Regions from separate parts of the Clostridium sp. FP1 genome, predicted to be linked through region 2. Evidence: riboswitches for the same ligand, from Rfam matches in the RefSeq annotation. Region 2 holds a riboswitch; each other region holds the start of a gene.
The links. A riboswitch is a leader RNA that binds a small molecule or an ion and turns the genes downstream of it on or off. The one in region 2 is predicted to bind cobalamin.
Positions count from the first base shown of each region.

Region 1: another riboswitch for cobalamin. It lies ahead of G9F70_RS11390 (ABC transporter substrate-binding protein); the one in region 2 lies ahead of G9F70_RS06930 (CGGC domain-containing protein).
Region 3: another riboswitch for cobalamin. It lies ahead of cbiQ (cobalt ECF transporter T component CbiQ); the one in region 2 lies ahead of G9F70_RS06930 (CGGC domain-containing protein).

Region 1 is NZ_JAAMNJ020000001.1:2,371,013-2,376,229, forward strand. Features, by position in the region: gene G9F70_RS11370 (ABC transporter ATP-binding protein) at 1-87, shown strand, start outside; gene G9F70_RS11375 (ECF transporter S component) at 69-797, shown strand; gene G9F70_RS11380 (hypothetical protein) at 1,007-1,828, shown strand; gene G9F70_RS11385 (hypothetical protein) at 1,858-2,067, shown strand; cobalamin riboswitch at 2,230-2,411, shown strand; gene G9F70_RS11390 (ABC transporter substrate-binding protein) at 2,534-4,120, shown strand; gene G9F70_RS27295 (ABC transporter permease) at 4,120-5,067, shown strand; gene G9F70_RS11400 (ABC transporter permease) at 5,069-5,217, shown strand, end outside.
Region 2 is NZ_JAAMNJ020000001.1:1,425,323-1,430,539, forward strand. Features, by position in the region: gene G9F70_RS06910 (ATP-binding cassette domain-containing protein) at 1-943, shown strand, start outside; gene G9F70_RS06915 (ABC transporter permease) at 927-1,724, shown strand; gene G9F70_RS06920 (ABC transporter permease) at 1,708-2,505, shown strand; gene G9F70_RS06925 (alkaline phosphatase family protein) at 2,571-3,293, shown strand; cobalamin riboswitch at 3,389-3,567, shown strand; gene G9F70_RS06930 (CGGC domain-containing protein) at 3,688-4,008, shown strand; gene G9F70_RS06935 (ABC transporter substrate-binding protein) at 4,085-5,098, shown strand; gene G9F70_RS06940 (FecCD family ABC transporter permease) at 5,101-5,217, shown strand, end outside.
Region 3 is NZ_JAAMNJ020000001.1:2,350,403-2,355,619, reverse strand. Features, by position in the region: gene G9F70_RS11320 (energy-coupling factor ABC transporter substrate-binding protein) at 1-123, opposite strand, end outside; gene G9F70_RS11315 (energy-coupling factor ABC transporter permease) at 123-875, opposite strand; gene G9F70_RS11310 (energy-coupling factor ABC transporter ATP-binding protein) at 940-1,767, opposite strand; gene cbiQ (cobalt ECF transporter T component CbiQ) at 1,780-2,682, opposite strand; cobalamin riboswitch at 2,905-3,084, opposite strand; cobalamin riboswitch at 3,358-3,531, opposite strand; gene G9F70_RS11300 (cob(I)yrinic acid a,c-diamide adenosyltransferase) at 3,577-4,116, opposite strand; cobalamin riboswitch at 4,284-4,457, opposite strand; gene G9F70_RS11295 (hypothetical protein) at 4,615-4,842, shown strand.

The DNA.
Region 1 (5,217 bases), 950 kb from region 2:
ACTGCAGCAAATCGCATGGCTCGACATATTTGCCCTGAGGCAGTAACAGTAGAGGATGTGATTAGCCTATGTCAGAAAAACATTTAAAGGAAAGTAGGTTAAGCCATCGTAAGCTGTTGTCCGGATTTCTTATATTAATTATGGTACCTGCTACGATTTTATTTGGTGTTTTTTTTCTGAATGATAGAAAATATCATTTCATTAGCCTCTTAATTATAATGTACACAATAATTGTATTTTTTATGTCATTTGAAAACCGAAAACCCCAGACCCGCGAGATTATTATTATTGCTGTACTGTCAGCAATTGCTGTTGCAGGGCGTACAGCATTTTTCATGTTGCCTCAATTTAAACCTGTTGTGGCTATTGTAATTATAACAGGGGTGTGTTTTGGAGCAGAATCAGGATTTCTTGTAGGGGCAGTTTCAGGGTTTGTATCTAACTTTTTCTTTGGTCAAGGTCCTTGGACACCATGGCAAATGTTTTGTTTTGGAATAATTGGATTTGTAGCAGGTATATTATTTAAAATGGGAATTCTAAAAAAAACAAAGCTATCTTTATGTGTGTTTGGAGGAATTAGTACATTCTTTATATATGGAGGAATTATAAATATTGGTTCACTTTTAATGTTTACATCACATTTTTCATTAAAAGCACTGATTGCAACTTATATATCAGGTTTTTGGTTTGATATGGTTCATGCTATTGCTACAGTTTTTTTTCTGTATGTAATTTCGCAATCTATGATAGAAAAGCTGGAACGAATTAAAATAAAATATGGACTTATAGATACATAGATTTAAATCCATCAAGGATAAAAAGGTTTGTGCTAAGTAATCATTATTTTAGGTAATTTATGATGAATTCAACTAAATAAGGTACGTTATATTATCAAAATAAATGTTATATAAAACATGAAGAACTTTAAACCACGGTTAATATTTGATTAGAGATAGTTAAAAGAAATATTAAAAATCAAACAAAAAATGAGAGGAGTACAAAGCACATGAAACAAATTAAAAAAACACTAAGCATATTTATGGTAGCAATATTTGTAATGGCTGGAATTTTAGGAAATGGTACAGCAAAAGCTACAGTTTTAATTCCAAAAATAAATTATCTTGGAGTAGACCATTCACCACTAGTAGTAGGAGATACTGAAAAATTTACAATAACTTCAAAGTATGATGGGCTAGTACAATACAAAGCATTCATTTTTGATGGTAAAGAATGGAGCGAATTAACAAGTGGATATGGGGAAGCAGTAGATGCTAAAACTCCATATGTTTTGCCAGAAACAAGCGCATTTAAATTAGGAAAATATAAACTTTCAATTTGGGTAAAAAGGGCAGGAGTAGCAAGTGTTAACGAGAAAGGCTACGATACTTTCTATATAGCAAGTTTAAACTGTGTAACTAGAGATAATGCTAACAGAGTATATGCAAATGGCGACGCTAAAGTTGAAACTAAGGGTTTAACAGTTAAATTAAACGGAATAGAAAATATAGGTGGGATTAAAGGGCCATACCTTTATAGATTATTTATATTTAATCCAACAACAGGAGTATGGTCAAGTGGAGCTAAAGAGTATACCGAAACTCCATCATACACATTTAAAGAAGCAGGAACTTACGTGGTAATTGTACATGTAAACACAGTTAATTCAACAACCTGGAAAAATTATGAAGTTGGCATAAAAAAAGGATCATATGAAGCTTGGAAAACAATAGTGGTAAATGTTGATGACGGTATAAAAGTATTTGACACTTCAGTTAAGGCTGCTACAGGTGGAACTAGTAAATGTAACTTTAACAGCGGATGGTATTAAAAACTTTACTACAGATATAAAATACAAATATGGTTAGTATTATTGTCAAGCCCTTTAGCAGAAATGCTAAGGGGCTAATTTTTTCGCAGGAGAAGAATACAACTATTCTACATAGGATAGGCAATGTAATTGATGAAATAATGATAATTACAAGGATGTATATTATGAAAACAAAGATAAAGGAATTTGTGCTTATAAAAATAGGAATGATTATGGTATCAGCAGGTATGGAAATATAAGAATGACAGCAAAAGCTTTAGGGATTAACCCCTATATATTAGTTAGAAAAAGAAAGAAATACAATAAAGAAAACTAAAAGAAAATTCTCTAAACTTTAATAAAGGGTTAGAGGTGTTTTGTAAAAATATATTGATAATATTGACAAATCCTAATTTACATTATATTATAAATACGGTAAAGATAAATAAACGTATTTAGGATTGAGGGAAGCACGGTTAAATTCCGTCACGAACCCATCACTGTAATCATGGACAAGTTCTGCATAACCACTGTATCTTATCAGGGAAGGGTAGAATGAGGAAGAAATGTAAGTCAGATACCCATCTTAAATATTGGCATTGTAAAATCAGGGGGAGCAACTGATTTTGTAGCTTTTTAAAAACGATAAGCGAAATATGGGTAGCTTTAGCAATTTGCTAGAGCTTTTTTTTATTGCTCTAAATCTAAAATAAGGGGACTAGAAAGATGAAAAAACTAATGAAAAGTAGATTGATGATAATTGCAATGGCTATTATTGTATTTGCAAGTCTGCTAACAGCATGCACTAGTGGAAAGAAAGCTGGTGATGGAGCTACAGGTAAATTAAATGAGGAGAAAGAAATTGTACTGGGAGCTGCTAGAGATTTAGCACCAGGAGAAACTGATGCCTATTATGCAAGCTCTATATTGTATGTTTGGGAGCCACTAGTAGGATTAGGAGAAAATGGAGTTCCAATTCCACAACTAGCAGAAGAATGGTCAAATTCAAAGGATTATAAAGAATGGACCTTCAAAATAAAAAAAGGGGTGAAATTCCAGGATGGAATAGATTTAAATGCAGATGCAGTTATAAAGAACTTTGAAAGATACACAAATATGAAAACTAAGGGTTCTCCATTTTATTCTTTCGATGTAAATAAAACATATCCTAACTTAGAAAGCTTTCATAAGGTATCAGACTACGAAGTTAAACTTATTTTTAGCAAGCCTATATCAACATTAATATATAACATGGCTAGATTTGGAAGTGCAATGTATAGTCCAAAGTGTTTTGATGTAACCACAGGAGACTTTACCACTTTTGCACAAGGTACAGGACCATTTAAAATAGTTGATCGTAAAAAAGATCAATTTACTTTACTTGAGAGAAATGAAAACTACTATGGAGAAAAGGCCAAGGTTAAAAATATTAAAATAAAGGTAATACCAGATGCTCAAACTCGTTACAGTGCATTAAAATCTGAAGAAATCATGGGCGTTATGGATTTAGGAGCTATTACTCCAGAACTTGCTACAGAACTAGTAAAGGATAAAAATTTTCAGAATTCTACATCACCATCAACAATCACTCAATTTATATCTGTGAATGGACTTAAAGCACCATTTAATAATGTCAAAATAAAAGAGGCTTTAAGCTTATTAATCGATAGACAAACTATAGTTAAGGAGTTCTATGGTGGACATGGTACTCCAACAATAAACATTCTAAATCAAACATCACCATTTGCTAAAGAAATAAAACCAGTTTATGATGCTAAAAAGGCAAAAGAAATTATTAAAAAAGAGCTAAATGGGCAAAAGATGAAATTAGAATTTATAATCCCATCTTATGGTGTTGACCGTTACCCATACAAAGCTGTAGCAGAGTACCTTCAATCCGTTTTAAGCGAAGTGGGATTAAATTCTAATATAACTATACTTGATGGAGCCGCTTTCAAAGAAGCTCAAAAGATTGGAAATTATAATATGACACTTCAGACTAAAGGACTTCCTAGCGCAGAGCCCTTTACCATATTTGATGATTATATGAGAAGTGGAGGTTCAAGCAATAAATCCTACTCTTTAGGGTATAAAAATCAAAGAGCGGATGAACTTATAGAAAAATTAAAAGGAACTATGGATTTAGAGGAAAGAGGAAAAATATATAATGAACTTCAAGATATATCAACGAAGAATCCTTCAATGATACCTCTATTCGAAGATGTTAACTTAATTGCATACAACAAGAAAATAACTGGTTACAAAGCTACAATCTATGGAACTACATTATCTAATATGAAGTGGAGTAATTAGTGAAAAGTTCATTTAAATATTTAATAAAAAGACTAATAATGATTATACCAGTTTTAATAGGAATAACATTTTTAGCTTTTATGCTAGGTGTTATTGCACCGGGAGATCCGGCAGTTGAATATTTAAGTATGGATGGTATATCTACTCCTTCTGAAAAGGAAATAGAGGAGGTACGAGAAGAACTAGGTCTAAATGAAAACATGTTTGTGCAATATGGGAAGTGGACTAAAAAAGCATTAAGTGGAGATTTAGGGATTTCTTATATAACAAAAACACCAATAAGTACAGAAATACAGAGAAGGCTTCCAATTACCTTCTCTGTTTCTTTAATGGCAATGTTTTTTGTAATAGTTATTTCAATACCATTAGCCATAATTATGGCATTAAAGAAGGATTCAATCATTGATAATGTTGGAAGAGTAATTTCATTAATTTTAGCTTCCATGCCAGGATTTTGGATTGCAACTATTATGCTTAGTATATTTTGCGAAAAGCTTAAATGGCTTCCCACAAGCGGATATGGCACACTTAAGCATCTTATTATGCCAGGGTTTGTATTAGCAGCAGGAACTATTGGAACAATTATGAGGCTAAACAGAGCAACCCTAATAGAGGCTTTGGAACAGAATTATGTACTAACTGCAAGAGCAAAGGGGTTAAAAGAAAGAGTTATTATTTTTAAATATGCCTTTTTTAACTCACTAATGCCAATAATCACGCTACTAGGAAATTACTTTGGGGCAATTTTAGGTGGTTCTACAGTAGTTGAGGTTATCTTTGGGATTCCGGGTATGGGTAGTTATGTGATAAAGGGAATAATGAGCAGAGATTATCCAGTAGTTCAGGGATATGTGGTATTCACAGGGCTAATTTTTGTAGGTTTCAACTTACTTGTAGATTTATGCTATTTGATGCTCAATCCTCGTATGAGACTTGGAGGGGAGTAGAATGGATAAATTTAAAAATATGTCATTGATTTATAAGTTATCTTTTATGGTACTTATTATTATAGTGTTTATAGGAGTTTTTGCAGATTTTCTATCACCATATGATCCTAATAAAGTAGAGATGGCCAATAGATTAATGGGAATCTCTAA
Region 2 (5,217 bases):
ATTACGGGGGAGCGTTAAGTCAATTTTTTCACCAAGCTATCGAGAGATTGATGCCGTCAATAATATTTCTTTTGAAGTAGAAAAGGGAGAAATATTAGCTTTCATAGGGCCCAATGGAGCAGGAAAATCAACTACTATAAAAATGATGACAGGCATACTATATCCATCCTCAGGAAATATTGAAGTCTTAGGTATGAATCCAGCTACTGAAAGAAAAGAATTGTCTTATAAAATAGGTACAGTTTTCGGACAAAAGTCACAGCTTTGGTTTCACTTACCACCACTCGATAGCTTTCATTTACTGGGAAATATTTATGAAATGGATAAAGTAAGGCTTCAAAAGAGAATAGACCTCTTAAAGGAGATTTTTGAAATAGGTGACTTAATGGATGTTCCTGTGAGAAAACTTTCTTTAGGTCAAAGAATACGTTGTGAGATTGCAGCATCTATTTTACATGAACCTGGGATTATATTTTTAGATGAGCCTACCATAGGCTTGGATGTGGTTGTAAAACAGAAGATTCGAGAACTTATATTGCAGCTTAACAAGGAAGAAAAAACCACTATATTCCTAACCTCTCATGATTCCGGTGATATAGAACAATTATGCAAAAGGGCAATCATTATAAATCATGGTGAGATGGTATTAAACGAAACAATTAAGAGCCTTAAGCATGACTATTTAAACAAGAAGATAATACAGATTAAGTATAATGAAATAGTGAATCTAGACAATTGCGAACTAAATATTATTAAAAATAAGGGAAATGCAATAAAGGTTCAAGTGGATACATCAAAACAAGATATAGAGCAGGTGCTAACTAAGTTAATAAAATGCGGAAAGGTGAATGACATAACCATATCAGAGCCACCACTTGAGGAAATAATATCACATATTTATAAGCTGAATAAGGAGGACGACATGCATGAAGGTATTTCTTAAATATGGACAAATATCTAAAATAACAATGTCTAATAGCTTGGTGTATTTTTGGAATTTTCTTAGTAAAAATATATTTTTTGTATTCATAATGTTTATATATTTAATGCTTTGGAAAAATATATATGCACAAAAGGGTAGTACAATTGCTGGGCTAAGTTTAAATGCAATGATTTGGTACTTGATAGTTACGGAGCTTGTTACTCTTTCAAGAACAGATATACATGTACAAGTAAATGAAGATGTGAAGAGCGGTAACATAGCTTACTTATTGAACAAGCCTTATAACTATGTTATTTATTGCTTTTCCTACTTTGTAGGTGAAATTGGCATAAAACTTTTAACTAATGGCATAATTGGACTTTCTATAGGTTTCATATATGCGGGGACCTTGGAAAATTTTAACGTACTGCACCTCCCTTTTATATTCTTATCATTAATTGTAGGTTGCTGTATTAACTTTTTTATCTATATAACGTTAGCATTAACCTCATTTTGGTTTGAGGACAATACAGCTTTCTTTTGGATTTATTCAAAGCTAATATTTACCTTAGGGGGTATGCTTATGCCTATAGAACTCTTTCCAGATTGGCTCCAAAAGGTATCAAAGTATCTACCTTTTGCTTATGTAACTTATGTGCCAGCAAAACTTGCAGTAGATTTTTCACTTTCAAATTTTTATAAACAATTTTCAATTCAACTATTATATTTAGGAATATTTTTTACTTTAGCTATGACTTTATATAAGAAGGGGGCAAAGAATTTAAATGTTAATGGAGGCTAAAAAGAGCTTAAAGCTAATGGGTTATTATTTTAAATTTAATATATCTTCAGTTATGGAATACAGGGTTAGCTTTCTTGTACAATGTTTTGGTATGATACTAAATAATTCAGCATTTATATTTTTTTGGTGGATATTATTTGAAAATGTAAACACCATTGGTGGATATGGTTTTAAGGATGAAATGATGCTTTGGGCCTTAATGTCTACTAGTTTTGGTCTTTGTTTTGTGGTCTTTGGTAATGTAAATCAGATTACAAGAATGATAATAAATGGTGAGTTAGATAGCTATCTGCTACAACCTAAAGATCCTCTTATTAATATACTATGTTCTAAGACTATAGTATCCGCATGGGGTGATACCTTATATGGAGTAATTTTATTTTTTATAATCAAAGGTTTTCATGTTAGAAGTTTCTTATTGTTTTTATTATTTTGTATTACAGGTGCTTTAATATTATCTTCAGTACTAGTGACCTTTCATGCCTTAAGTTTTTATTCAGGTAATACAGAGGGGTTAGCACAACTTGCAACAGAATTTTTCATAAGTTTTAGTATTTATCCAGAAGGCATATTTAATAATGCTGTAAAGTATATACTTTATACTGCTATACCAGTAGCCTTTGTGGTTTATATACCTGCAAAGCTGATAAATGAGTTTTCTCTTGTTATGCTTTTAGAGGTTTTAGGAGTAGCATTAATATGGGTAGTAATAGCTTATACTATGTTCTACAAAGGCCTTAAAAAATATGAATCTGGGAATTTAATAACAAATAAATTGTAATGTATAATAAACATATTTAAAATAGATATGACATTTTAAAGTATGTCATTTAATGAGGTGAGAATATGATAAATAAAAAATCAATTGAAAATGATAGTACCTACTCCAGTGTAATGTGTAAAGATGCAACAGTGAAAGGGTATCATGAATATGAGGATTTATTTGAATCGCTATCAAAGGATTTAACAAAAAATAATGACAAAGAGTACTATTACGTTTATTTGCCTGAAATAGATTCTATTGCTCATAAAAAAGGAAATACTTCAAAAGAATTTGTGGAAGCCGTGGAGAAATTATTAAAACAAATGGATAAACTCTATGAAAAGGGCAAGGGGTGCTTTAAAAATACAGCAGTTATGATTTCAGCAGATCATGGGCAAGTAGATACAGATTTAAGTACAAAGTGCTATTTAAATAAAATAATACCTAATATAGATATATATTTAAAGAAGAATAAAAATAATGATTTAATTTCACCAACAGGTTTTCATAGAGATTTATTCCTTCATGTTAAGGAAGAACATTTATTTACAGTGAAGAAACTAATAGAAAAAGAGTTAAAGGGGTTAGTTTACGTATATACTTTTGATGAATTGAAGGAAAAAGGGTTTTTAGGACATCCAAGCCAGCGAATGATAGAAAGATGTGGAAACCTTATTTTATTACCTAAAGATAACAATCATATTTGGTGGTATGAAAAGGATATTTTTGAACTTTCATTTATAGGAGTCCATGGTGGGGCAAGTAAAAATGAGATGGAGATACCACTGTTATTTTATAGATTTTAGCAGTCACAGTTACTGGTCATTTTATGATAGAATGCTAAAAATTACTTGATTAATGTACTTACAGTATGGTAGAATAACTTTGTAAAATTGAATATGTAAAAATAGGTTTAATAGGTATTTAATATCTGTTAATTAAAAGGGAAGTGGGTTTGAGTCCCACGCGGTCCCGCCGCTGTAATAGAGGAGTTCTTGCATTATGCCACTGGGAAACTGGGAAGGCTGCAGGAATGTTGATACTTAAGCCAGAAGACCTGCCTATTCTAATGTACTGAGAACTCTACGAGCGATAGGGGTGGTAAATGTTTGAAAAATACTTTTTTGAATTTACAGCTTTTTAACTATTGTTAAAAGGCTATTTTTTTGCGAAAAATAATTTGCTTTATAGGAGGTAAAAATGAAGATAGCTATTGGAGTATGTGAAAAAATAAATGGAATATGTACAACCATGGGATGTTTTAAAGCTTTAAACAATAAAGAGAAACATTTCAGTATGTATGGAAATGAAAAATTAGAGCTTATGTCCTTTTTCACCTGTGATGCTTGCTCAAATAATTCTGCTGAAAATTTGATGAATATTGCTGGGAAATTAGAGAAGGAAGGGGTTAAAAGACTTCACCTTGGTGTTTGTATTGTTAAATGCGAAACTCAAAGAACTAAGGAAATAAAGGAGATATTTGAGAAATATCATATAGAAGTAGTAGAAGGTACTCATTAAATCATCATCTGCGGTGATGTAATATTAATAAATATATCATAGTATATAAGAGATACACAAAGGAGAGAAAATTCAAATGAAAAAGATAATAAGTATGATTTTAGCAGGGTTTATGGTATTTGGAACAACTGGATGTGGAAATAAACATGCAGCAACTGCAGCAAAAACAGAAACTAAAGTAGAAAATAGTAGCAAACAGTCCTCACATTATCCTGTTACAATTACAACATATAATTATGCTAAAAAGCCTGTTAAAATTACTTTTAAAAAATCACCAGAGAAGGTTGTTGCAGTATATCAGAATTCAATAGAAACATTACTGGCATTAGGATTGCAGGATAAAATAATTGCAGCATCCGGCTTAGATCATGACGTTAAAGATGAATATAAAAGTGCTTTTAGCAAAGTAAAGTATTATGAAAAAAAACTAATAAAAGAAGAGGTTATTGGATTGCAACCTGATTTCATATTGGGCTGGTATTCTCTATTTGGTGAAAAAAATCTTGGGGATGTAGGGTTTTGGCATGAAAGAGGTGTAAATACATATATGGCGCAAAATAGTAGTGTTGTTAAACCAGATAGTTTGCAAAATGAATATGATGATATTTTAAACATGGGTAAAATTTTCAATGTAGAAGATAAAGCAAGTGAGATAGTTAACAATATGAAAAAGGAAATTGAAAAAACAAAGGCTTTGGTTAAAGGAAAACAAGCTGTTAAAGCAGTGATTTTGGAAGTGGAAAAAGACGGCGTATATAGAATTTATGGAGAAGATAGTATTGGTGGCGATATTGCAAAAGGTGTTGGAGCAAATTTAGTAGCAAATAAAGATGGTAAGATAGGAAATGAAGATTTGATAAAGCTTAATCCTGAGGTAATTTTCACTGTTTATTACGGCAAAGAAATTGATAAAGAAGCTGCATTAAAAAGCATTATGAATAATGCTGGACTTTCAAGCATTTCAGCAATAAAGTCAAAACGGGTTCATCCTATAATGCTAGGTGAAGTTTATGCTAGTGGTATTAGAACCTTAGATGGTATAAAAACAATTTCTAAAGGATTATATCCTGAATTATATGGAAACAAGTAAAAATGAAAAGAATTTATAAAAGTAATACACAAAGTGCTTTACTCAATGGAACACCTATTTATATAGGTGTTTCCATTGTGCTTGTAATTTTCTTGATTTTTTCTATTTTAATAACTGTA
Region 3 (5,217 bases), 930 kb from region 2:
AACTTTGCTTCCTGCATCATCGGAGCCACCGAACTGCGCACCCTTTAACGCAAATAATGGTATAATGGCAATCAATGCAGCAATAATTAATAAAATGATAACTTTCTTTTTCGTCTTTGCCATTAATTTTCACCTCCATTTAGAAATCCAAGATCTGTAAGTTCAGATTTTGCATATGTTTCAAGACCCATAATGATGACAACAGTCAGAATACCTTCGATAATTGCCAGTGGAAGCTGTGTCGGTGCAAATACTGCAAGGAATTTACCAGCAGACGCTACGATACCACCGCTTGCAGAAGGATATGCAAATGCAAGCTCAAAACTTGTTACACAATAGGTGAATAGGTCACCAATTGATGCTGCCAGAAAAATGCCTACATATTTATTGACTTTCAACTTCTGACATAATTTATAGATTGCATAAGAAATAAGCGGCCCTGCAATAGCCATGGAAAACGTATTAGCACCAAGCGTTGTCAGTCCCCCATGAGCAAGCAGGGTTGCCTGAAAAATCAGTACAATGATTCCAAGAATACTCACTGCCATTGGTCCGAATAAGATTGCACCAAGTCCAGTACCAGTCATATGTGAGCAACTTCCTGTTACTGACGGAATTTTTAAAGATGATAGCACAAAAACGAATGCTCCTGCCATAGCAAGAATAGTGATGGATTTACGATTATCTGACAATGTTTTCTTAATTGATAAGTAGCCTGCTACTAAGAATGGGACACATATAACACCCCATATTATACAAAATTTTAGTGGAAGATATCCTTCCATAATGTGCATTGCGTTTGCTACGGTATTTACTCCGAAAATTAATGCAAAAGCAATTGCAATAGAGACTATTCTTCTTTCTTTTTGATTCATTTTTTTTCCTCCTTTATTGTTTTTAATTTATATTAATCTAAGCTAAAAAGCCTAGAAAAACTAACTATTTTTCAAGTATTTTCTTGAACTCTTGTGTATTTCTCGGATAGGCTTTAGTATCTTCCAGCAGATGTTTTTCTACAAGCAATTCATAAACCTCCATCATAGTTGGCTGTTTTAGATTTGCCTGTTTTAAAATTTCAGTGTTTTGGAAAATTTCTAGCGGTGTTCCATCTGCAATAATTTTCCCCTGGCAGAATACAAGGACTCGCTTAGCCCATCTATATGCAAAATCTACATCATGGGTGGAAATCAGCATTGTCTTACCCTCCAAACCAAGCTTGTCCAAAACTTCTTCTAACATCATTGCATTTAAAGGGTCCAGTGATGCAGTAGGTTCATCAAAGATAATAATTTCCGATTTCATAGCAATGATACCCGCAATGGTGACACGCTTCTTTTCACCCCCACTCAAATAGTGTGGCGGACGATCTTTAAAATCTGAGATGTTCATATATGCCAGTGCTTCATCAACCCGCTTTAGTACTTCCTCTTTGGGAAGCTTTAGATTCATCGGTCCGAATCCAACTTCTGCCCTAACTGTAGATGCAATTATTTGATTGTCCGCATCCTGAAATACGATTCCAATTTTTTTTCGAAGCTCTTTTAAATTCTTTTTATTGACGACAGTACCCCGATAAATGATTTTCCCATGTTCTGGTGTAAATACACCGTTTATGTTCAAGAAAAATGTGGATTTTCCGGATCCATTGGACCCAATGACAGCGATTTTATCACCTTCATAGATATCAACGCTTACGCCGTCCAATGCAGACTTTCCATTTCCGTAGACGTAGTATAAATCTTCTACATTTAATATTGGTTTTTCCATAGTATCCCCTTTCTATCTTGTAAAGCCCCAGATTAGAATCAAAAAAATTATGAATGCTACTGCATAGGCAATCTGTATTGTCTCTACCTTTTTATCTTCCTCCAAAAAAATAAGATCTCCATCATAGCATCTGGCCTCCATGGCATCATAATAAGTGTTTGCCTTTTTAAGGGAAATAACTAGCATATTGCTTGCAATGCTTCCAAATGTATAACAGGAAGTTTTAAAATCACAGTAGCCCTGTCGGGCTTCTGCAGAGTTTTTCATTTTGGAATAGACATCCATTAAAATGAAAATGTAACGATAAATCAGGTTCATCAGCTCTACAATAAGCTTTGGCACATGTGCAGCTCGGAGTACATAGATAATCTCAGAAGATGGAGTTGACAGTGTCATCATCTGTAGGGCACTTATAGCTGCAAAAACCTTCAGAATCAAAAAGACCACTTCCTTAATCTTTGCCTGAGAGGTAAACACATAGCAGAAACCAAGATTCAGGTTATACTGTCCCATAGGCTGCTTTGAAAAATCAATGGCAATTGTAAAAGTACCAAGGAGAATAAAGACGATTGGAATCGCCAGTATTGACAAATATTCATTTACTGGAAGCTCTCCTTTTACAATGGTCAAATAGGCCATTGCAATAATGACAACAACAGATACATAAGGGTTTTCCAATGCAATACAAAGAATCAGTATAGCAGCAGAAAGAGATACTTTAAAAGTAGCATTCCAGTGTCTGATTTTAGAAGTGTAAGCATAAAAATCAATTGAAAACCCTTCGCCATGTTTATGTCCGCTTTTATGGTGATGATGTTTCCCATCACCATTGGTGTGCCCATCTCCATGTTTCCATTTGAAGAAAACCACAACTATCAGAAATATGGCACATAAAATAATAATAATTTTTCCCATGTCACACCTCCTTTGAATTTTTATCTCATGTTAGCATTCTTGAATAATTTAGAACCACAAAAATGGAGGAAACATTGTGAACAATGGAACCGACAATTGGGTTTAAAAAACAAAATTCCTTTTAACTAAAGTGTTAAAAGGAAACGCTTGAAAAATATGCTTATTCATATAAAATAAATAAACAAATTTTCATTACAGTGCCCTCTCTATCACTCGTAGAGTTTATGGTGCAGAAATATAAGCAGGTCTTCTGACTAAAGAATCATTATTTAAGTACGCCTTCCCCGTTTCCAAGTGGCATAATATACCTAAATTCATCTATTACAGCTACGAGATAGTTCAGGATTTTAACCCAATTCCCTTTTAATTAATTTTAATTAAACCTATATTCTATTATTTAGTTTTTAGTTCTTTGCAAATGCTCTTACTATACAATAAGTCAATGAATTTAGTTGTAAAGATGTAACATATTTTGCCCCTCCAAACATAGCATCTTGTTCTTTTTCTATTATGTATATTAACAACCTTTTAAAACACTATATTCCAAAAAAAAATACCCAACCTACAAAAGGTCGAGCAAAATATTTTATAAAAATAAAATGTCTTCACATCCCATGCGAAAGCAATATAATGCAAAAAAACACATATAATTGCAATCCCTTCCCTCCGTAGGATAAAGCTGCATATCATCTAGGCAGGTCTCCTGGCTTACGGGTCACTCTCCTCCAACCTTCCCAGGGCTTGCCAGTGGTATGGATTTGTCTCCGTGTACAGTAGCGGGGGCTGCAGTGGATTTCGACCACTTTCCCTATTAATCCTTTAAAAGGTACCTTAGATGACTATTTATTAAGTTATTACTGTTATTATAGCCTATATTTACCTTTATTGCAATATCTAAAATTCTATACCCTCTCTAGATGGCACTCCCTCATTAAAATAATGCTTTATGTCCTTCATCTCAGTTACCAGATTTGCTTTATCTATTATAGCTTTAGGTACGTTTCTTCCTGTTAAAATTAACTCTATATTGTAAGGTTTATTATCTATTAATTCTAGTATTTGTTCTTCACTTATTAGTCCATTGTTCAATGCTCCCATTACCTCATCCATAATAAGTATATCGCATTTTTCTTCTTTTAATGCTTGTTTGCAAAATTCATATCCTTTTTGAACTTCTTCTTTTAATTCAATTTTTTCCTCAGCATTTAATGTCCAAAAAAATCCTCTTTTTTTCTCAAACCTAAATATATTAAAAAAAGGAGCCAATTTTTTGGAACTTTCAATTTCCCCAGTTTTACTTCCTTTTAAAAACTGTACCATAAATACATTGTATCCGTTTCCAGCAGCTCTCACAGCTAGTCCTACAGCTGCGGTTGTTTTCCCTTTACCATTTCCTGTATAAATTTGCACATATCCATTTTTTAATTTTCCCATTATATTCATCTCTCCTTGTTTAAAAATATCTAATCGTGGTACTACGGCAATTTCCTCTTAAGGTCGAGTAAAAGACTTTATATAAAATAAAATGCCTTCACATCCCATGTGAAAGCAATACAATGCAAAAAAGCATATATAATTGCCATTCCGTCCCTCCGTAGGATAAAGCTGTATATCATCTAGGCAGGTCTCCTGGCTTGCGGGTCACCCTCCTCCAACCTTCCCAGCATTAGCCAGTGGTATGGATTTGTCTCCGTGTACAGTAGCGGGGGCTGCAGTGGATTTAGACCACTTTCCCTATTAAACCTTTAAAAGGCACCTTAAATAATTTTTTATTAAGTTGTAACAATAGTATAGAATATTTTTTCTTTTTTTGCAATGCTAAAAGTAAGTTTTCATCCATAGCTTTCCAGGCATTGACTGCCAACCTTTTTCAGGATTCATTTTAAAAATAATTGAATCATTATTTTTCTTAAACGGATTATATTAGCAAGTATGTCCGAGGAACACGGTTATGGTGGCGACACTTTTATTGCTAAAGAATTTAATGTTAGTAGAGACACACTAACAAAGAGTAAAATTGAATTACAAACAGGGATAAGATGTGAAGATGCTTTCAATATGAGAGGACGCACAAAAATAGAAGATTACTTACCTAGTCTTATGGAAGATATAAAAGCTATACTTGATTCGAAAAGACTATATACATGCCACGTTCTTTGACCCCGCAGACCCTCGAGAATCTCACCATTTACGATTCTTCTGTACTGACTTCCGTGACGTTAACCGCATCGTCATCTGCATTCTACGTTTATGAGGCTGGATATATTTCAGGAGATACAGTTCTCCCTGTAGCCTATTTATAGTTCTCTGCGTACGCTTTATCCTGCCGTTACCAGCTTCAACGCAACACTCGATATGAGTGTTGCGTTAGACCTTTCTCAACAAGGACTTTCACCTTGCAAGTAGATGCCAAGCTTTGCTTGGCGCACTAACGTTTCGTACTGCCGACGTGATGGAGCCTTAGTGCGACTGCACTTAGGCTCTATCATGCGCCTTGGCGGTTTACGTATTAACCTATAATTAGATTATAAGCAA